3 regions of the Serratia sp. 25CWL12 genome follow, and region 3 is predicted to be linked to each of the others. Evidence: predicted binding sites of a transcription regulator. Region 3 holds the regulator's gene; each other region holds the start of a gene.
What was found. Region 3 encodes PurR, which represses purine synthesis genes. Its sites were predicted from a motif close to CANGCAAACGTTTGCNTG; they were not measured.

Region 1: a site for PurR is predicted at 3,203-3,220, ahead of serA (phosphoglycerate dehydrogenase). Genes of this name have one in related genera too.
Region 2: a site for PurR is predicted at 1,955-1,972, ahead of purL (phosphoribosylformylglycinamidine synthase). Genes of this name have one in related genera too.

Annotation. Positions count from the first base shown of each region.
Region 1 is NZ_CM147698.1:699,760-706,874, forward strand. Features, by position in the region: gene mscS (small-conductance mechanosensitive channel MscS) at 1-295, shown strand, start outside; gene argO (arginine exporter ArgO) at 570-1,175, shown strand; gene ACX9GV_RS03080 (LysR family transcriptional regulator ArgP) at 1,249-2,142, opposite strand; gene rpiA (ribose-5-phosphate isomerase RpiA) at 2,327-2,983, shown strand; gene serA (phosphoglycerate dehydrogenase) at 3,351-4,589, shown strand; gene ACX9GV_RS03095 (5-formyltetrahydrofolate cyclo-ligase) at 4,669-5,292, opposite strand; RNA gene ssrS (6S RNA) at 5,327-5,510, opposite strand; gene zapA (cell division protein ZapA) at 5,567-5,896, opposite strand; gene ACX9GV_RS03110 (YecA/YgfB family protein) at 6,130-6,708, shown strand; gene pepP (Xaa-Pro aminopeptidase) at 6,790-7,115, shown strand, end outside.
Region 2 is NZ_CM147698.1:946,502-953,616, forward strand. Features, by position in the region: gene tadA (tRNA adenosine(34) deaminase TadA) at 1-343, shown strand, start outside; gene mltF (membrane-bound lytic murein transglycosylase MltF) at 340-1,788, opposite strand; gene purL (phosphoribosylformylglycinamidine synthase) at 2,065-5,958, shown strand; gene ACX9GV_RS04145 (sensor histidine kinase) at 6,832-7,115, shown strand, end outside.
Region 3 is NZ_CM147698.1:2,032,115-2,039,229, forward strand. Features, by position in the region: gene ACX9GV_RS08850 (Grx4 family monothiol glutaredoxin) at 1-140, opposite strand, end outside; gene ACX9GV_RS08855 (C40 family peptidase) at 600-1,415, shown strand; gene sodB (superoxide dismutase [Fe]) at 1,633-2,211, shown strand; gene cydH (cytochrome bd-I oxidase subunit CydH) at 2,488-2,577, opposite strand; gene purR (HTH-type transcriptional repressor PurR) at 3,266-4,291, shown strand; gene punR (DNA-binding transcriptional activator PunR) at 4,288-5,232, opposite strand; gene punC (purine nucleoside transporter PunC) at 5,362-6,567, shown strand; gene ACX9GV_RS08885 (riboflavin synthase subunit alpha) at 6,696-7,115, opposite strand, start outside.

The DNA of each region.
Region 1 (7,115 bases), 1.3 Mb from region 3:
TATTATCAACTTTTCCCGCGAGCAAGAGCGCCGCGTGGATATTATGGTGAGTGTGGCTTATCACGCTAATATCGACCTAGTGAAACAAGTGCTGGGGGAGGTGATCGCTGCCGATAAACGTATTATGCATGATAAAGGCGTCACCGTGCGCTTGAATGAAATAGCCCCAGCGGCACTCAATTTTGTTACCCGTAGTTGGACCAGTAGCGCTGAGTATTGGGATGTCTACCATGATTTGATAGAAAACTTTAAACGTCAGCTAGACGCTCACCATATTGGTGTAACCATGCCTTAAATGGGGGGCAGTTACAGCAGGTGAGCCAAGCAGGTGAACAATAGCTAGAAATGCTGTTGTTGATACTGAGCGTCATTAGGGGGGCGTTTATTCGCTCCCGTCACTGATGAGCAAGGCTGGGGATTGATTCGTTTGCTGCGTTACTTGGTCAAAGAGCGAGTATTAGCAATATTGATGGCTGATTAGAATTATCTATTTCTCCTAATGATTTTCTCTTCGTATGATGAGCGTATTGAACCACACAGACGCTATTTTTTATCTCCATTAGGAATCTATGTTAACCACTTATTTGCAGGGACTTATGCTGAGTGCCGCGATGATCTTGCCGCTGGGTCCACAAAATGTTTTTGTGATGAATCAGGGGATCCGCCGCCAGTATCATCTGATGATTGCCTCGTTATGTGCATTGAGTGACATTGCCTTAATCTGTGCGGGTATTTTCGGTGGTAGCGCGTTGCTAAGCCGCTCGCCAATGCTGTTAACCGTGGTGACCTGGGGTGGGGTGGCTTTCCTGTTGTGGTATGGCTGGGGGGCCTTCCGTGCGGCTTTCAGCCAGCACCTTGAACAGGTCGCCGCGCTAGAGATGCAACAGAGCCGCTGGCGTATTCTGGTCACGATGCTGGCAGTCACCTGGTTGAACCCCCATGTTTACCTCGATACCTTTGTGGTCCTCGGTAGTTTGGGGGGGCAACTGATGGAGGAGATGCGTTTATGGTTTGCCTTGGGGGCGGCCAGCGCTTCCATTCTCTGGTTCTTTGCTTTAGCCCTGCTAGCTGCGTGGTTGGCCCCCTGGTTGCAGACTCAAATGGCACAGCGTGTTATCAACCTGTTGGTGGGGGTGGTGATGTGGGGGATTGCTCTGCAACTGGCTTGGCATTAAAGCTATCGACACCCGTCGTCAATCGAACGGCAGGCAACCCTGGTTAGCATGACAACGAGTATAGCGATACGGCTTAGTCTTGCCTTAACACCTTATGCCCGTGGGACAGGATGGCATCGGTGACCTTACGCATCATACGGCTCTCTGGCGCAAACCGGTGCCAGAACAGCATCCGGCGTTGGAACAGGCCGGGTGTCAGATCGATTAATTCCCCATCTGCCAGCTCTCGCTCTATTTGCAGATGCGGGATCATACAGCAAGTGGTGCCTTGCCGTGCCAACTGCACAAAGGCCTCTGACGAGTTAACAATATGGCAAGGAACACTACCCGGTGAAAGGTCAAAATTTTGCTGGAGAAATGCCTGATGCATATCGTCGAGATGGTCGAAGGCCACCGCAGGGGCTTTTAATAGCGCAGTGCGGGTAACACCTTGAGGAAAGTAGCGCTCGGCAAACGGTTTTGATGCGACAAACAGGTAGTCAAGGGCACCCAGTCTGTCCACCAGGCAGCTTGGCAGCGGTTGTGGCTGGATACTGACCGCACCAACCACCTCTCCGCGCCGCAGGCGCTCCTGGGTTCGAGTTTCATCTTCAACCTGCAGGTTGAGGCGGATAGGGGAATCAGCCAGCACCGGTTTTAATGCCGGTAACAACCAGGTTGCCAGGCTGTCGGCGTTAACTGCCAACGACAGCAGTAACGGTGTATCAATACCGTTATCATTACCCAGCCACTCTTCTTCCAGCAATTCCACCTGGTGTAGCAAAGCCAGTAACTTCTGGCCCTGCTCAGTAGGGCGAGGCGGCACAGTACGCACCAACAAAGGTTGACCGAACAGGTTTTCCAACTGTTTGATGCGTTGGGATACTGCCGATTGGGTGATACACAGTTTTTGTGCCGCACGCTCAAAGCCGCGTTCACGGATCACCGCGTCCAGCGCTTGTAATGTCCTATAGTCTGGGCGTTTCATCGGAGAAATATCCCTTAAAATAAATTGAGTGAAAACGATCAATACGCTTGTTGTTGGCAACCAGAACCAACTTATGCATCGACAAATGTGCGGTAGCTTAAATAAGTCTCTTTTAGCCTAAGATGTAGATGAAGATTTACCTTATAATACGTATTCGTTTTCGTACATAGGCAATGAACAGATTATGACTCAGGATGAACTCAAAAAAGCGGTAGGTTGGGCTGCATTGGAGTACGTGAAACCAGGCACTATTGTGGGTGTCGGCACGGGTTCTACCGCAGCGCACTTTATTGATGCTCTTGGAACCATCAAACATCAAATCGAAGGGGCGGTATCCAGTTCAGATGATTCCACAGCCAAACTCAAGAGCCTGGGGATCACTGTTTATGATAGTAACGAAGTGGATTCGTTGGATATCTATGTTGATGGTGCGGATGAGATCAACCGTCATATGCAAATGATCAAAGGTGGGGGCGCCGCGCTGACCCGTGAGAAGGTCATTGCTGCCATGGCTCGCCAATTTATCTGCATTGTCGATGCCAGCAAACAGGTGGATGTTCTGGGGAAATTCCCGTTACCTGTGGAAGTGATCCCCATGGCGCGTTCTTATGTAGCGCGTGAATTGGTCAAGCTGGGGGGGCTGCCAGAATATCGTCAGCACGTGGTGACCGATAATGGCAACGTGATCCTTGATGTATACAATTTGAATATTCTTGATGCGGTTGCCTTGGAAAACAAGATCAATGGCATCGCCGGTGTAGTGACCGTGGGGCTGTTTGCCAACCGTGGCGCAGATATTGCGTTGGTGGGAACCGCGGATGGTGTGAAGGTCGTCAAGTAAGAGACTCTCGGCGGCGCAGTTGATTTACTGCGCCTGCTGATACCTGTCAGCCATTCAGGCTGCATCATTTTGCTATTAAATGATATTTTCTTAAATTCAGTTTTTTTGGTGATATATATCACATTCTAATAAGAAGCATTGCCGGGCTTCTGTCTAATGACTTCCTGATGGCATTTTCCACCAGAAACGAAAGCGATGACTGTACCTTGTGTAGGGCAGCAGGCAATCGTTTGGTCTTGCCCGACGTGTAATTTTTGTTATGTTGGTAGGCGTGCTGTTGGTTTCAAGCTGGAGACAGCCAGTCTGAATGGCGATGGATAGTGTTCCACAACAGCCACTTCTGAGGTCTGAACATAGGGTCGGGTAAATGGCAAAAGTATCATTGGAGAAAGACAAGATTAAGTTCTTGTTGGTTGAAGGGGTTCATCAAAGCACCGTAGATAACCTGCGTGCCGCTGGATATACCAATATTGAATACCACAAAGGTGCGTTAGACACTGAATCGCTTAAGGCATCGATCCGTGATGCGCACTTTATCGGTCTTCGTTCGCGCACTGAGTTGTCGGAAGAGGTGTTTGCTGCCGCAGAAAAACTGGTGGCTGTGGGTTGTTTCTGTATTGGTACCAATCAGGTTGATTTGAAAGCGGCCACCAAGCGTGGCATTCCGGTATTTAACGCACCGTTCTCCAATACGCGATCCGTGGCAGAAATGGTACTGGGGGAACTGTTGCTGATGCTGCGTGGTATCCCCAGCGCCAACGCCAAGGCCCACCGTGGTCAGTGGCAAAAACTGGCTGTCGGCTCCTATGAAGCACGTGGCAAGAAACTGGGTATCATCGGTTATGGTCATATCGGCACTCAGCTCGGCATACTGGCCGAAGGGCTGGGGATGCACGTGTTCTTTTACGACATCGAAAACAAGCTGCCATTAGGTAATGCTCATCAAGTCCGTCACCTGTCCGATTTGTTAAATATGAGCGATGTGGTGACACTGCATGTGCCAGAAACACCGTCCACCAAGAATATGATCGGTGAACAAGAGTTGGCATTGATGAAGCCAGGGGCGATTCTGATTAATGCCTCACGAGGGACGGTGGTAGATATTCCGGCGCTATGTCAGGCTTTGTCTAGCAATCATCTGGCGGGCGCGGCGATTGACGTGTTCCCGGAGGAGCCAGCCACCAATAGCGATCCTTTTGAATCACCATTGTGCCAATTTGACAATGTGCTGTTGACGCCACATATCGGTGGTTCAACCCAGGAAGCGCAAGAGAATATCGGTGATGAAGTGGCGGGCAAGCTGGCGAAGTACTCTGATAACGGTTCTACCTTGTCAGCGGTCAACTTCCCAGAGGTTTCGCTACCTTCCCATGCACCAAGCTCCAGCCGTTTACTGCATATCCATGAAAATCGCCCAGGGATCCTGACGCAGATTAACCAGATCTTCGCTGAAGAAGGGGTAAACATTGCCGCTCAGTATCTACAAACCAGCGCAGAGATCGGTTATGTGGTGATCGATATCGAAGCCACCACTGAGGATGCGGCGGTGGCCTTGCAGCGGATGAAAGCGATTGAAGGCACGATTCGCGCCCGTCTGTTGTTGTAGTTGGAATCAGTTATAACGAAAGATTAGTTGTAACAGGTTATCAGCGTAAATAAGAAGGCCGGAGTGATCCGGCTTTTTGTTATTCTTGGTGCCATGCCCAGCACTTGGTGGGGGTAATAATCTCCGGTAGCGCAATATCCCATGATTCCACGGGTAAGGCGCTAACCTGCTGGCAATTATGTGCCAGCCCGATAGGGTAAGGGCCACCACGTTGCCAATGCTGCAGGGTCCGATCGTAAAATCCGCCCCCCATCCCCAAACGCCCCCCTTGTGAGTCAAAGGCCACCAGTGGCGTTAAAACCACGGCTAACTGTGATAATGGCAACACATTACGTACATCCAGCGCCGGTTCCAAAATATGGAAGCGATTTTCAACCAGCACGGTTTGCTCGGTGTAATGCAGGAACAGCAGATTGCCAGGGCTGAATGGATGCAATACCGGCAGATAAACCTGCTTGCCCAGTTGCCATAACTGCTTAATCAGCGGGCCAGTATCCAACTCCCCATCAAACGAGAGATACAGAGCAAGATGTTGCGCGGCTTGAATACGCGGATGTTCGGTGACTCGAGTCACCAGTTGATTGGCATCACTTTGTTGCTGTTGGGGGGATAACGTGCGCCGCCGTTGGCGGATTTCATGACGAATGGCTTGCCGTTGCTGGGCAACTTGCGGTTGCTGAGTAGATTGTGCTTGGAGTGCCATAGTACCAGACCGGCAAAAAATATGATGAAGGTGAAGGATCTCCGAGATGCCGCCGCAGGCTGTAACCCTTGAACCCATGGTTCAAGGTGAACGCACCGTCGCAACCTTCAGGCTCCTCGGACGAACCGAGTATGCACACCGATCACAGAGCAATACATTCTATTGGTACTAAATATCGGCTCAGGGGACTGGCCCGCTGGCAAACATCTCAGAGAAATCTGTTAACTCATTGCCGAAGCCTTCAACTTCCACAATGATATTTATTCAACGCTATTTATTCGAACTGCGCACCCTGATGTTCAGTGATGCGACCTTGCTCAAGCAGTGCCTGTTCAATGGTCTGTTGCAGCATACGAATTCTTTGTTCCATATTGTTCGCATAATCACGAGTTTTCAAGCGTTCTTGTGTAAGTTCGTGACAAACATTCAATGCTGCGATAAATACAAGTTGTTCTGTATTTGTGACTCTAGTGCGAACTTTCAGATCTTGCAACCGTTGATTAAGATCCTCTGCGGCCATATTCAACGCATCTTGTTGTTCTGGCGGACAATTGACTCTTAACGAGCGGCCAAAAATTTGTATATCTACCGGTTGTGCAGACATGCCACCTTCCTGCCTAAATTTCGCGCCAACACTTTTTCGCGCAAACACTGGCCAACGATTGCCGCGCTATCAAAACGGGCGCCACTATATATACCACGGTACCAAGATACAACACTTTTTCAGTCACAGATGATAGCCACTGACTGAACTGAGATGTTGCGCTCAACTGGTGTACCAATGGGGCTTGGTGGTAGCATAACACGAACTTATCTTGCCAACGATGACCAATACGCATGTCTATACAGAATACAGTTCCAAGTTATCAATCTTTGACCGTCGTGCTCAACCAGCAAGCGGTGGCCTTAACCGCTGCAGAAATGCACGGCTTGATCAGCGGCCTGCTGTGCGGTGGCAACCAGGATGCCAGTTGGCGGACGCTGGTGTTTGATCTGACCAACGATGGGGAGGCTTTCCCGCAGGTGCTGAGCCAGCCATTGCAACAACTGCATGACGCCACCAAAGAAGCGCTGGAAGATGATGAGTTCATGTTCCAATTGATGATGCCTGAGGGGGAAACCGTCAGCGTATTTGAACGTGCTGATGCACTGGCGGGCTGGGTAAACCACTTTTTGCTGGGGCTGGGCATGATGCAGCCGAAGTTGGCACAAGTGAAAGATGAAGTGGGTGAAGCGATAGACGATCTGCGTAATATTGCCCAACTGGGTTATGACGAAGATGAAGATCAAGAAGCGTTGGAACAGTCACTGGAAGAAGTGATGGAGTATGTGCGAGTTGTCGCGTTACTTTGCCATACTGAATTTACTCGCCAGCAGCCGAATGCGGCGGAAAATCACAAGCCAACTTTGCATTAAACACCTGCGAGAGTGTTCGTGTAGAGAATACTCAGCCTGATCTAAGACAGGAACAGGATTAACCGATTTCAGGAGAAGATGATGACCCAACAAGAATTCCATAACCGCCGTCAGGCATTGTTGGCGAAAATGGCTCCAGCCAGTGCGGCAGTGATTTTTGCCGCTCCGGAAGTGGCGCGTAATGCAGATTCTGAGTATCCGTATCGCCAAAACAGTGATTTCTGGTATTTGACCGGTTTTAACGAACCTGAAGCGGTCCTGATCCTGGTGAAAAGTGATGAAACCCATAATCACAGTGTGCTGTTTAACCGGGTACGTGATTTGACCGCAGAGATCTGGTTTGGTCGCCGCTTGGGGCAAGACGCCGCCCCAGCCCGATTGGGGATTGATCGCGCATTGGCGTTCAG
Region 2 (7,115 bases), 1.1 Mb from region 3:
TGAGATTATGGCATTAAGGCAAGGGGGCGTGACGTTACAAAACTATCGATTATTGAATACCACACTCTATATCACCTTAGAGCCCTGTGTAATGTGTGCAGGGGCGATGGTGCATAGCCGTATCCGCCGCCTGGTGTATGGCGCAAATGACGAAAAAACCGGGGCAGCAGGTTCACTGGTGGATATTCTACGCCACCCAGGGATGAACCATCAGGTGGAAATCGTGCCAGGGGTGTTGGCACCAGAGTGTACCACCATGCTCAGTAACTTCTTTCGTTTGCGTCGTGAGCAGAAAAAAGCCCTGAAACTGGCACAGCAAGCGGCTAAAGGGGGGGATAGTTAGTGCTTGATCGCTAGCCGGGTCTCTACCGCGGGGTATCCGCGGGTCAATTCGCTCCGCTGTGCTATCTTTTTTTCTTTTTCCTGCAGATAACCTACCAGGCTGACTTGATAGCGGCGAATATTCTCCACATAGCTATAGGCTTCATAGCCCCGGGCATAACCGTAGGTGAGTGACGGGTAGTAGCGCTTTTGGCTCAACATGGGCAGGCGCTGTTTCACATCAACCCAGCTATCGGGGTTACCTCGCTGGCTTTTTGTCAGTTTGCGCGCATCCAGCATATGGCCCCAGCCCATATTGTAGGCGGCCAACGCGAACCAGATACGCTCATCTTCCGGTACCGTCTCTGGTACTTTTGCCATCAGGTTTTGTAGATAAAGCGCCCCACCTTGAATGCTCTCTTCCGGGTCGAGCCTGTCGTTGACGCCTAATCCTTCGGCGGTTGCTCTGGTTAGCATCATCAGCCCACGTACACCGGTGCGAGAGGTCGCCAGTGGGTCCCAATGAGATTCTTGATAGGCGACAGCAGCCAGCAACTTCCAATCAATGTCATTGGCATGTTTTTCAAACAATGACTGGAAGGTCGGTAATACTGAATCGATAGCCGAGAGGAAAGTTCGGGTATCGACATAGTCGAAGCTACCCACATGACCGAGATATTTTTCTGCCAGGCGAGCTAAGGTGCCGTCTTCTATTCGTTGGCTAGAGAAATCCAGCAGCGCGGCATACAAGCTTTGGTCACCGCTGCGCTTCAAGTACCAGGTTACTGGTTTTTCTTCCGTCACATCAAAGGCTACCGCCAGTTGCGGGTGGATACGTTGCAGCAGCGCAACGGTCACCGAGTCACTGATGGTGTAATCCAACTTCCCCTCAGCCACCTGTTCCAGCAGTTCTTTAGCCGAGAGGTTGCCAGAGGTTTCCCAACTGAGATTAGGATATTGCTTCTGCCTGAGTTGCTTTAGTGTGCTGTCATGGGCTGAACCAGAAGCAACCACCAGCTTGCCGGTCATATCCGCAAACATTTTGGGCCGTGGTGCGCCCAACCGGTAAACCACTTGTTGTGAAACGGAATAATAAGCGGGACCAGCGCTGGTGCGGCTGAGGCGGTCAGGATGATAGATCAGACCAGCGGCCAACAGGTCAGCACGACCGCTATGCAGGTCCTCAAACAATTCGTTGATATTTTTATGCGGGATCATCACCAGTTTTACCCCGAGATAGTTGGCAAAACTTTTTGCCAACTCATAATCAAGGCCTTTCGGCCCTTCTGGCGTGGTGACATAGCTCAATGGTGAATTTAAGGTACTGACCCGCAGTTCACCGCGTGACTTGATGGCGTCAAGTTGGCTACCGAACTCCCCAGGCCAGCGAATATTTGGCCATAGAGCCAAGGCCAGCAATAGGGCGACAATACTGATTGAAATGTAGTTTATTTTTAGTATTTTCAAACAATTATCTCATTTAAGCGTCTGCTTGCCATTGATTGTGTGACGCTGCAATTATCATGGTTAAATGACCAGTACCGGAGCATTTTGCGTAAGAAAAGGCCAGTGTGCAACTTTATTGACGGATTATGACAATTCAATGGTGAGTATATCTTTTGTCAATAATAGCTACGCAAACGGTTTCGTTGTCGGCGTGGATTCTCTATAATGACGCGCGTTTTCCCCTGTTGCGCCCAATGAAGTGCTGGATCCAGTTGCTTCGAAGACGAGAGAACTTTGATTATGGAAATACTGCGTGGTTCGCCCGCTTTGTCGGCTTTTCGTGTTACCAAATTGCTGTCACGCTGCCAGGAAGCTCAACTTCCGATCAGTGATATCTATGCCGAATATGTCCACTTTGCTGATGTGAGTGCGCCATTAAGTGCTGAGGACCACGCCAAACTGCAGCGGTTGCTCAAGTATGGTCCTTCACTTGCAGAACACGCCCCTGAGGGGCAACTGCTACTGGTGACGCCGCGTCCGGGTACGATTTCTCCATGGTCATCTAAAGCCACTGACATTGCCCATAACTGTGGTTTGACACAGGTGGTTCGTCTGGAGCGTGGCTTGGCATTTTATGTCATAGCCCCAGCACTGAATGAGACTCAGAAGCAGATACTCGCTAGCTTGCTGCATGACCGCATGATGGAAACGGTATTCACTGAACTCCAGCAGGCAGAAAAACTGTTCTCTCACCACCAACCGGCTCCCTATCAGGTGATTGACCTATTAGGGCAAGGCCGTAGTGCGTTGGACCAGGCCAATATCAAACTGGGTTTGGCATTGGCACCGGATGAAATTGATTATTTGCTGAATGCCTTTACTCAGTTGGGACGTAATCCTAGCGATATTGAGTTGTACATGTTTGCCCAGGCCAACTCTGAACATTGTCGTCATAAAATTTTTAATGCCGACTGGGTGATTGATGGCAAACCGCAGCCGAAGTCCTTGTTCAAAATGATCAAAAATACCTTCGAGCAGACGCCGGATTATGTTTTGTCGGCTTATAAAGACAATGCGGCGGTCATGGAAGGGTCACAGGTAGGGCGTTTCTTTGCGGCAGCGGGCAGTGATCAGTATGACTATCATCAGGAAGCCGCGCATATCTTGATGAAAGTTGAGACCCATAACCACCCAACCGCCATTTCCCCTTGGCCGGGAGCAGCTACCGGTTCTGGCGGTGAGATCCGTGACGAAGGTGCCACAGGGCGCGGAGCAAAACCGAAAGCAGGTTTAGTGGGTTTTTCTGTATCCAACTTGCGTATCCCTGGGTTTGAACAACCCTGGGAGCAGGATTTTGGTAAGCCAGAGCGGATCGTTACGGCACTGGATATTATGACCGAAGGCCCATTGGGCGGGGCGGCATTTAATAATGAATTTGGCCGCCCGGCATTGGTGGGTTACTTCCGTACTTATGAAGAGCGTGTTAACAGCCATAATGGTGTTGAACTCCGTGGTTACCACAAGCCGATTATGCTGGCTGGCGGTTTGGGTAATATCCGTGCTGACCACGTGCAAAAAGGCGAGATCAGCGTAGGTGCCAAGCTGGTGGTACTGGGTGGCCCGGCAATGAATATCGGTTTGGGTGGTGGTGCCGCTTCCTCGATGGCGTCGGGGCAATCGGATGCCGACCTGGATTTTGCCTCAGTACAGCGTGATAACCCGGAAATGGAACGCCGTTGCCAGGAAGTGATTGACCGCTGCTGGCAGTTGGGAGCCAGTAACCCTATCCTGTTTATTCATGATGTCGGGGCGGGTGGTCTGTCAAATGCGATGCCGGAACTGGTCAGCGATGGTGGCCGGGGTGGGCGTTTTGAGCTGCGCGATATTCTCAATGACGAACCGGGTATGAGCCCACTGGAAGTGTGGTGTAACGAATCCCAAGAGCGTTATGTATTGGCCATCGCGCCAGCGCAGATGGCACAGTTTGACCAAATTTGCCGCCGTGAGCGCGCACCTTATGCCGTCATTGGCGAAGCCACCGAAGAACGTCATTTAACACTCCATGACAGCCACTTCAACAATCAGCCGATCGATATGCCGCTGGACGTGTTGCTGGGTAAAACACCTAAAATGACCCGTGATGTGACACGTTTGCAGGCAACGGGTGAAACATTGCAGCGTGCTGGGATCACCCTGGCTGATGCGGTAAAGCGCGTGCTGCATTTGCCCGCAGTGGCAGAGAAAACCTTCTTAATCACCATTGGTGACCGTAGCGTGACCGGAATGGTCGCCCGGGACCAAATGGTGGGGCCATGGCAAATCCCAGTGGCTGATTGTGCAGTCACTAGCGCCAGTCTGGACAGTTATTACGGTGAGGCGATGTCCATTGGTGAGCGTGCACCTGTGGCGCTATTGGATTTTGCTGCTTCCGGCCGTTTGGCTGTTGGGGAGGCACTGACCAATCTGGCGGCGACTGAGATTGGCTCACTCAAGCGAGTGAAACTTTCTGCTAACTGGATGGCTGCGGCGGGTCACCCAGGGGAAGATGCCGGTCTTTATGATGCGGTAAAAGCAGTAGGCGAAGAGCTGTGCCCGGCGTTGGGGATCACTATCCCGGTGGGGAAAGACTCTATGTCGATGAAAACCCGCTGGCAGCAGGATAACGAACAGCGTGAAATGACATCACCGCTGTCGTTGGTGATCACCGCATTTGCCCGCGTTGAAGATGTGCGCCATACCGTGACACCTCAACTGCGTACCGATAAAGGCGATAGCGCTTTATTGCTGGTTGACCTGGGCAATGGTCACAATGGGCTGGGGGCAACCGCTCTGGCTCAGGTTTATCGCCAGTTGGGTGATAAACCTGCGGATGTTCGTGATGCCAAGCAATTGGCCGGCTTCTTCAACGCGATGCAGCAGTTGGTGGCGGAGCGTGCGCTGCTGGCTTATCACGACCGTTCTGATGGCGGCCTGTTGGTCACGTTGGCAGAAATGGCGTTTGCAGGCCATTGCAGTGTGAATGTGGATATACAGCCATTAGGTGAGGATACGCTGGCTGCACTGTTCAATGAAGAACTGGGGGCGGTGCTCCAGGTACCCGCCACACAGTTGGCAGCAGTGCAACAGGTGTTTGCCCAGCACGGTCTGGTCGATAATGTGCATTACCTCGGTCAGGTATTGAGTGGTGACGATTTTGTCATTACCCATGCGGGCAAACCGGTATATAGCGAAAAACGCAGTACCCTGCGTACCTGGTGGGCGGAAACCACATGGCAGATGCAACGTTTGCGAGATAATCCGCACTGTGCTGACCAGGAACATCAGGCTAAGCAAGATGATGGCGATCCGGGCCTCAACGTCAAACTGACATTCACACCTGATGAAGATATCGCTGCACCTTATATCGCCAAGGGCCTGCGCCCGAAAGTGGCGGTATTGCGTGAACAGGGGGTTAACTCCCATGTCGAGATGGCGGCAGCCTTCCACCGTGCCGGTTTCGATGCCGTTGATGTGCACATGAGTGATTTGCTGTCAGGCCGTCGTGATTTACAAACATTCCAGGCATTGGTGGCTTGTGGCGGCTTCTCCTATGGCGATGTGTTGGGAGCAGGAGAGGGCTGGGCTAAATCAATTCTGTTTAATGACCGTGTGCGCGATGAGTTTGCCGAGTTTTTCCATCGTCCTCAGACTTTGGCACTGGGTGTCTGCAACGGCTGTCAGATGATGTCCAACCTGCGAGAATTAATCCCGGGTGCGGAACATTGGCCGCGTTTTGTGCGCAATTTGTCAGATCGTTTTGAAGCTCGTTTCAGCTTGGTGGAAGTGGCAGACAGCCCATCACTGTTTATGCAGGGGATGGCGGGTTCGCGCATGCCAATTGCTGTTTCTCATGGCGAGGGGCATGTTGAGGTGCGAGATGCGGAGCATTTGGCGGCACTGGAGCAGCATGGTTTGGTGGCATTACGTTTTGTCGATAACTATGGCCAGGTCACCGAAGCTTATCCGGCTAATCCGAACGGTTCACCGAATGGCATCACTGCCGTGACGAGCAGCAGTGGCCGGGCCACGGTGATGATGCCGCATCCTGAGCGGGTGTTCCGTACGGTCAGTCACTCCTGGCACCCAGATGAGTGGGGGGAAGATAGCCCCTGGATGCGGATGTTCCGCAATGCCCGTAAACAGTTGGGCTAGGTTGCCGATGGCCTACTGGTGCTAATAACGGGTTGATTTTGTTGGTCTAAGGGCACATTTGATGGTGCCCTTTTATTTTTAGCGGGCAGCTGTCGGTTTTTAGAGACAACCGCTATATTGACTGTCTCTAAAAAGCGACATGTAACATATTGATTTTAATGATGGTTATTTTACTGGTATTAAGCTGTCGGGATTTAGCGACGGTAAGAAGAAAACTTACTCATCTTTTGTGGGTGGGGCACTCTCTTACAAACCCAGATTAAATAATTTATTCATTATAATCAGTCAATTAAAAATGATCATTCAAACTTGGCACAAGTCGTGCATTATAATGCCCAGTTGCTCATTCAATTTTTTATGACCGGCCCCGTATTAGCGGAACAGCGCCTCATAAGCCGCCGAATGATGCCAAAGTAATGGTGCCTATCGTCCAACCAAACCGATAATTGCTGCGCAAGTGGCTTTATCAAGCATCGGGCGACACGTTGAGTGAGGCACCGCCTTGTATCCAACTGTGATGAAGTGTTCATCAATCCCGGATACTTATGGATGTTTTCGTCCTGATTCGATGCCAGTTCTGTATTATATTATACGTACTACATCACCTGGGGACGCGAAGTCAGCATCCGCGCTTTCTTGCTCTGGGGCAGCATTGCCCCAGCGTTCAAGACCAATACCTCTCTTCGTTAATTCCTTGGTTAGTGCCAATTCAGTTAGTGCCAATTCAGTTAGTGCCAATTCAGTTAGTGCCAATTCATTTGCTACTTGGTGGCGACAATATGACAATCTTTGTGGAAGCACCGCAGGGCTGAAACCCAATAGACACGGGTTGTGTTATCCTACAGTTAGAATGAACCTGGTATAGATAACGAAATGATTTCCTTGAAAAGATGGCGTCTATTCCCACGCTCGCTGCGTCAATTGGTGGTGATGGCATTTCTATTGGTGCTGCTGCCGCTGCTGATCCTGGCTTATCAGGCTTATCAGAGCCTGAATAACCTGAGTGCCCAGGCGGCGGATATTAACCGTACCACGCTGACTGATGCTCGGCGCAGTGAAGCGATGACCAGCATGGCGTTAGAAATGGAGCGCAGTTATCGGCAGTATTGTGTGCTGGTGGACCCCACTCTGGAACGCTTATACCAAAACCAGCGTAA
Region 3 (7,115 bases):
AAGCGTTCACCACAAGCGGAAAGTGCCTGCACAGCCTGAGCAGAAAAACCACAACTGGGTAATTTCGGCGAGCCTTTCATATACAATAGAATGGGATTAGTGGAGATTTGCTGCTGAATTTTTTCAATCGTGCTCATTATTGCTTCCTCAAGCTATACCATGGCGACAAATACATCATACGGATATTGTAGCGGTAGCAACAGACCAAGAAAACACTATCTTTTGCATGGGTATGCTCCCTCCTCCGCCCTATACTTAAGTGATTTGATTGATTTGACACAGTGCGATGAAGGTTAAATAGCATTTATGCCCGCCCTAATGTTAAGCCAAGGCGGTGAGACTTATCCCTATGGTAAATATTTTTTGACGATCTGTGATTAATGAATAATAATTTTCAATGCTACTGCTGAACGCAGTTTGTTCTTTCAATGTGCTATTTTTTGACCTGATAAAAAGTCATTAATGTTTTCTCACAAAATAAATCATTATTTATGAGATCAATAGCACGTTATATGGTTAACTTCGGGATTATTGTACTCGGATTTAGCAAGTACATTATTTATACATTTTCTGTTTGAGCCAAGGTTGGTAATATAGACATGCGGTTAATTACAACATTTTTAATGCTGCTATTCACACAACTGTTCTTTAACCTCGCCCATGCTGCGCCGCGGGCTGATGTTTCTGCTGAGCAACGCAAAAACCACGTTAAGCAAGCTCAGCCAAATGTTGGTAAGAAAAAGAAAGCCGATAAAACCAGCAAAAAAGCAAAGCTCTCCTCTCCACCAAAAGCAGTAAAAGCGTCATCCTCTGCAGTGAAGACCAGCAAGAAAACCAGCAGCCTGAAGTCAAAAACTAGCACCCGGAAAATCGCCGGTACTAAAGTGACCCCCAGCAAAAAAGGAAAAACAAAGGGATATGGCCGTCATCGTGAAGCCGGTAAGGCTACGGCAAAATTGCTGACACAGGAAAAAACACTAAAACTTAGCCCTGAGCACAAAAAACGTTTTCAGCGTGCCAAGCAAACCGCCGTCAGTAAGCTGATGGGACAAATGGGTAAACCTTATAAGTGGGGAGGCTCATCACCAGGTACAGGGTTCGATTGCAGTGGTTTGATCTATTACGCCTACAAAGACGTCGTCAAGATCAAAATGCCGCGGACTGCTAACGAAATGTTCCACTTACGTGATGCCGCCCCTGTCAAACGTAGTGAATTGGAAACAGGTGATCTGGTGTTTTTCCGTATCAATAATCGCGGCACTGCGGATCATGTTGGCGTCTATATCGGTAACGGTAAGTTTATCCAGTCGCCACGCACGGGTGAAGAGATCCAAATCACTCAGTTGAATAATGACTACTGGCAAAACCACTATATTGGTGCTCGCCGGGTGGTTACACCTAAAAACATCCGCTAATCCACCTTCGCTGGCTGAGTAGTTAAACTCAGCCTCTCCTTTTTTTCTCTTGTTATTTAGTTAGTTACTCAATTAGTACACATTGGATCTTTTATTCACTCGGAAAGTTGATAAGATTAACAACTATGAAATATCTATAACAATTCTGTGTTTCCTCTCTCCGCGGCTCTGACTGGCGCTAACGAGAGAGAACTCTGTATATAAAAAGGAGAAAGCAATGCCGTTTCAATTACCTGCACTACCGTATGAAAAAAATGCGCTTGAGCCTCATATTTCCGCTGAAACTCTGGAATACCACTATGGTAAACACCATAACACCTATGTGGTTAACCTGAATAACTTAGTGAAAGGTACCGAGTTCGAAGACAAAACCCTGGAAGAGATCGTCAAAACTTCCACCGCTGGTATCTTCAACAACGCCGCACAGGTATGGAACCACACCTTCTATTGGCACTGCCTGTCACCACAAGGCGGCAATGAGCCAACGGGTGCTGTTGCTGAAGCCATCAACAAATCTTTCGGTTCTTTCGCTGCATTTAAAGATCAATTCACCGATGCCGCAATAAAGAACTTCGGCTCCGGCTGGACCTGGCTGGTGAAAAAAGCTGATGGTTCACTGGCAATCGTCAGTACTTCCAATGCAGCAACCCCACTGACTGGCGCTGACAAGCCGTTATTGACGGTTGACGTTTGGGAACATGCTTATTATATCGACTATCGTAATGCACGCCCTAAATACCTGGAAAACTTCTGGGCATTGGTCAACTGGGCATTTGTAGCAGAAAACCTGGCTTAATCGCCGGCAATTGCTCAGAGAACAGTGACCTATCGAGCTGTTACTCATAAAGCTGTTACCAATAAATTAAGGCGCGGAATTTTTCCGCGCCTTAATTTATTGTACTCGTCATTAACATTGCGGTTGCTGACCGCCCAGCAACCTGAATATACCCGTCGCCAATCAAACTGCTGCGGTGTTGGCTACGCGCACTCACCCTAGTCACATAGTGGCCTATGCTCCTAGGGATTCACTTGCTTGCCGCCTAGCGGCATCTTGATTGAACTTGGGTATAAACTAATTCAATGCGGCAATAAGGCCGAACGCCACAATCATTACCAATGCACAACAGGTAGTAAACAATGACATCTTCAAATTGGTATCCATAAACGTCTCCCTCTCTATGATCTTCGTCGTACTGTAAGTGGTATGGTTCCTGGTTGCCCTGTCGTGACGTAGCTGCCTCAGTAACCGGGGGGTGCTTACTGATTTGCCCCGTTATGACTATTTATTGTTACTGCTCATTGCGACTACTCATTGCAACCGGAATAAACTCAGGTATGTGGTTACTCAAGCATAAGCGACGCAGCCAATACAGCAAATCATTTTTCCCACAGTTCGTGACTTATCTCTTGTTATCCCAGTAGTCTATGCCCCCATTACAATCTAAATGACGGCGTATCCGTTATGGCTCGAATAAACTTGATGTTAAATACATGATTAGCTCTTCCACTTTGCTGCAATATACGACAAAATCGCCCATTCATAACCGCATACCGGTGTAATGCCCTCCTGTTTAAGCGACTGACGAATTCAGTACTAAAAACTCAGTTTTCGCTTATCTAAATAGCTATGCCTCCAGGTGGGTATGATGCAGGTTAGCTGAGCGTTGAGCGCATGGATGCGCGATACGAGCCCCCACGGACGGGTTCACGGCGTGTCAGCGTTCCGCATCGTGCCCACAAGCCAGATGCTTAACGTGAAGCGACATCAGGTACGGTTATCTAGACAGGTAGGCAAACGATTAACATCATACCTGCATAATGGACATGTAGGTTTAGGAGTCATTTTTTACATGGCAACGATTAAAGATGTAGCCAAGCGCGCGGGCGTTTCCACAACGACCGTTTCACACGTTATTAATAAAACGCGTTTCGTCGCCGAAGAGACTAAGGTAGCCGTTTGGGCTGCGATTAAGGAGCTACATTATTCGCCCAGTGCAGTGGCCCGCAGTCTGAAGGTTAATCATACCAAATCGGTGGGTTTGCTGGCGACCTCCAGCGAGTCGCCCTACTTTGCCGAAGTGATCGAGGCAGTAGAAAACAGTTGCTATAGCCAAGGCTATACCTTGATCTTATGCAACTCTCACAACGATTTGGATAAGCAACGAGCCTATCTGTCGATGCTGGCGCAAAAACGCGTTGATGGCCTGCTAGTAATGTGCTCCGAATATCCAGAGCCTTTACTGGAAATGCTGGAAGATTACCGCAATATCCCTATGGTGGTTATGGATTGGGGCAGCGCACGCAAGGATTTTACTGATACCATTATTGATAATGCTTTTGCGGGCGGTTACCTGGCTGGCCGTTATCTTATCGAACGTGGGCACCGGGATATCGGCGCGATTCCTGGCCAACTTTCGCGTAATACCGGCGGTGGACGTCATCAGGGATTCCTCAAAGCGCTGCAGGAAGCACATATCGACATCCGTGAAGAGTGGATCGTTCAAGGTGATTTCGAGCCGGACTCTGGTTACCAAGCCATGCATGAGATCCTGTCGCAAAAGCAACACCCAACCGCCGTTTTCTGTGGCGGTGATATTATGGCGATGGGTGCCATCTGTGCTGCTGATGAACTGGGGTTGCGCGTACCACAAGATATTTCGGTGATCGGGTATGACAATGTGCGTAATGCTCGCTACTTTACCCCGGCACTGACCACTATCCATCAACCTAAAGAACGCTTGGGTGAAATGGCCTTCACCATCTTGCTGGACCGTATTACCAGCAAACGTGAACAATCCAAAGTAATCGAAATTCACCCAACCCTGATCGAACGCCGTTCTGTCGCCGATGGTCCTTTTATCGATTACCGTCGTTAATCGCTCACGCCGGGAAGCAGCAGACTTTCCGGCGACTTCTCGCTCAGCCATTCCTGATTAAGCGTTTCACTGTCACCCAGATAGTTGAGTAACCAAGACATGGCGGGTGACTGCGCTTTTTGCTGCCAGGTAAGGCAACAAGCACTCGGGGGAAAGGGTTCACGCAGTTGTAACTCCACCAACTCTCCGCTTTGTACCAACGGTAATACCCGGTGGGCTGGCGCCATCCCCACACACAAGCCACTACAAAGGCAATCTACCGCAGAAACCCAATCAGGCACCATTAAGCGCCGTTGGTTATCCAGCGACCAAGTTACCCGTTTGGGTAAATTACGTGATGTATCCTCTAACACCAGCGAAGGGTAAGCGCGTAATTGCTCATCACTGAGGGGGCCTTTCATCGCCGCCAAAGGATGACTGGCGCTGACCACACAAAGCCAATTGATAAAGCCCATATCACGGAATGCATAACCCCCCCCTACGGGCACAGCGCGTGTCGCACCGATAGCCATATCCACACGGCCATCAACCAAGGCATCCCATACTCCATTAAACACCTCTGGCTGCAGCACCAATTCCATATCAGGAAAATGGTGATAAAAATCCAGTAATAGCTGGCGGCTACGCTGTGGCTTTACAATCAAATCAACCGCAATTCTTAACTGACCACGCCAACCATTAGCAACCTGCTGGCACTGTCGACGCGCATCAAGCATTTTTTTGATAACAACTCGCGCCTCTTTAATAAACAGTGAGCCCGCAGGTGTTAATTCCACATTACGGTGATGGCGCACAAAGAGAGGGACCGCCAACCATTGTTCCAGTTGCCGCACGGTATAGCTCACCGCCGAAGGAACACGATGTAATTCCTGTGCTGCTGCGCTGAAACTCCCGGTACGTGCTACCGCATCAACGACATCTAACGAGTATTCAGACCACATAGTGATATTCTGCCTTCAAATTTTTTAATAGCACCTTGCAAATAATACCGTTTCACAACTAGAGATCCAGCCGTATACACTTGCCGCCGCTAAAAAAATCTGCGTAACATAATTTTAACGAGAAATACCATGCGAAATTTTGGATTTATGTTTTATCTTGCTGGCCTAAGCATGTTGGGGTACCTGGCTACCGACATGTATCTGCCGGCATTTGGTGCTATGCAACAGGAGTTGCAGATTTCCCCTGGGGCCATCAGTGCCAGTTTGAGTATTTTCCTGGCCGGGTTTGCCTTTGCTCAACTGCTGTGGGGGCCCTTGTCAGATCGCCTGGGGCGTAAACCGGTGCTCTTGGTTGGCCTAGTGCTATTCGCCTTCGGTTGCCTGGGTATGTTATGGGTGGAAAACGCAGTCCAACTGTGGTCACTGCGCTTTCTTCAAGCCATTGGGGTCTGTTCTGCAGCAGTCACCTGGCAAGCCATCGTGGTGGATCGCTACCGCGACGGTAAGGTCAACCGTGTTTTTGCCGCTATCATGCCGCTGGTCGCCCTCTCCCCTGCATTAGCACCACTCTGCGGTGCCTGGTTACTTAATCATATGGGCTGGCGCGCCATCTTTATTGTATTACTTTCCATCACATTATTATTGCTTATTCCTACCCTATTACTGAACGATCACAGCCGGTTGGTACCCTCTACTGACAAACAACCCGGCAGCAGTTTCTATCAGATTTTAAAATCCCCGCGATTTAGCGGCAACGTGATGATTTTTGCTGCCTGTTCCGCCAGCTTTTTTGCTTGGCTGACTGGCTCACCATTTATTCTTGGTGATATGGGGTATAGCCCAAATGATATTGGCCTGAGCTATGTTCCACAGACTCTGGCTTTTTTGCTGGGTGGATACAGTTGCCGCAGTGCCTTGAGTCGTATTTCCGGTAATCTCTTGTTGCCTTGGCTGCTGCTCGCCTATGGCTTCAGTATCTTGGCTTTATATTTACTGGCAACATTAACGGAACCGACGTTAACCACTCTGCTGATCCCATTCTGCTTTATGGCCTTAGTTAACGGTGCCAGCTACCCTATTCTGGTCAGTAATGCGCTCATGCCGTTCCCTGAAAGCAGTGGTAAAGCCGCCGCATTGCAAAATACCATCCAATTGGGGCTATGTTTTGTTTCCAGTTTGCTGGTCTCGGCATTTATTAGCCAACCGTTGGTAGCAACCGTCACCATCATGCTCACTACGGTATTTTTGGTCGCTTTGGGCTATGCGATCCAACTTTATGGCGTCAATGAAAAACAGCGGCGTTTACAACAAGAAAGTGCAGACTCAGTCTCATGATGATATGACTTTTGCCGAGCGCGATAAGCTATGGCGGCAAGTGTTTAGTGTCAAAGGCACCAAACACTTTGTAGGTCGAATAGTCGCAGCCCGGCCAAACCAGGGCTGCTTTAATCACTCTTAGGCTTTTACTGGGCTACTGTATTCGCTGCTACAGCCATAGCGGCTTCGCGGCTGGCAAGTACCCGCTCAACGGTATCAACCACGGCCTGGGTCTGCGGGTCGATCTCGATATTCACTTTATCGCCAAGGCGTCGCTTGCCCAACGTGGTACGCTCAAGGGTTTCCGGGATTAAGTGTACGCAAAAGCGGTTATTAACCACCTCACCAATGGTCAGGCTAATACCATCAATGCCGATATAGCCTTTATGCAGCACATATTTCATCAAATCATGTGTTGGCATCCGTAACCATACTTGACGGTTATTTTCCGAGGTGAAAATCTTGGCAACTTCAGCGGTGCAAATAATATGCCCGGACATTAGGTGACCACCAATCTCATCATTGAATTTGGCCGCCCTTTCGACGTTAACCTTAACGCCAAGTTT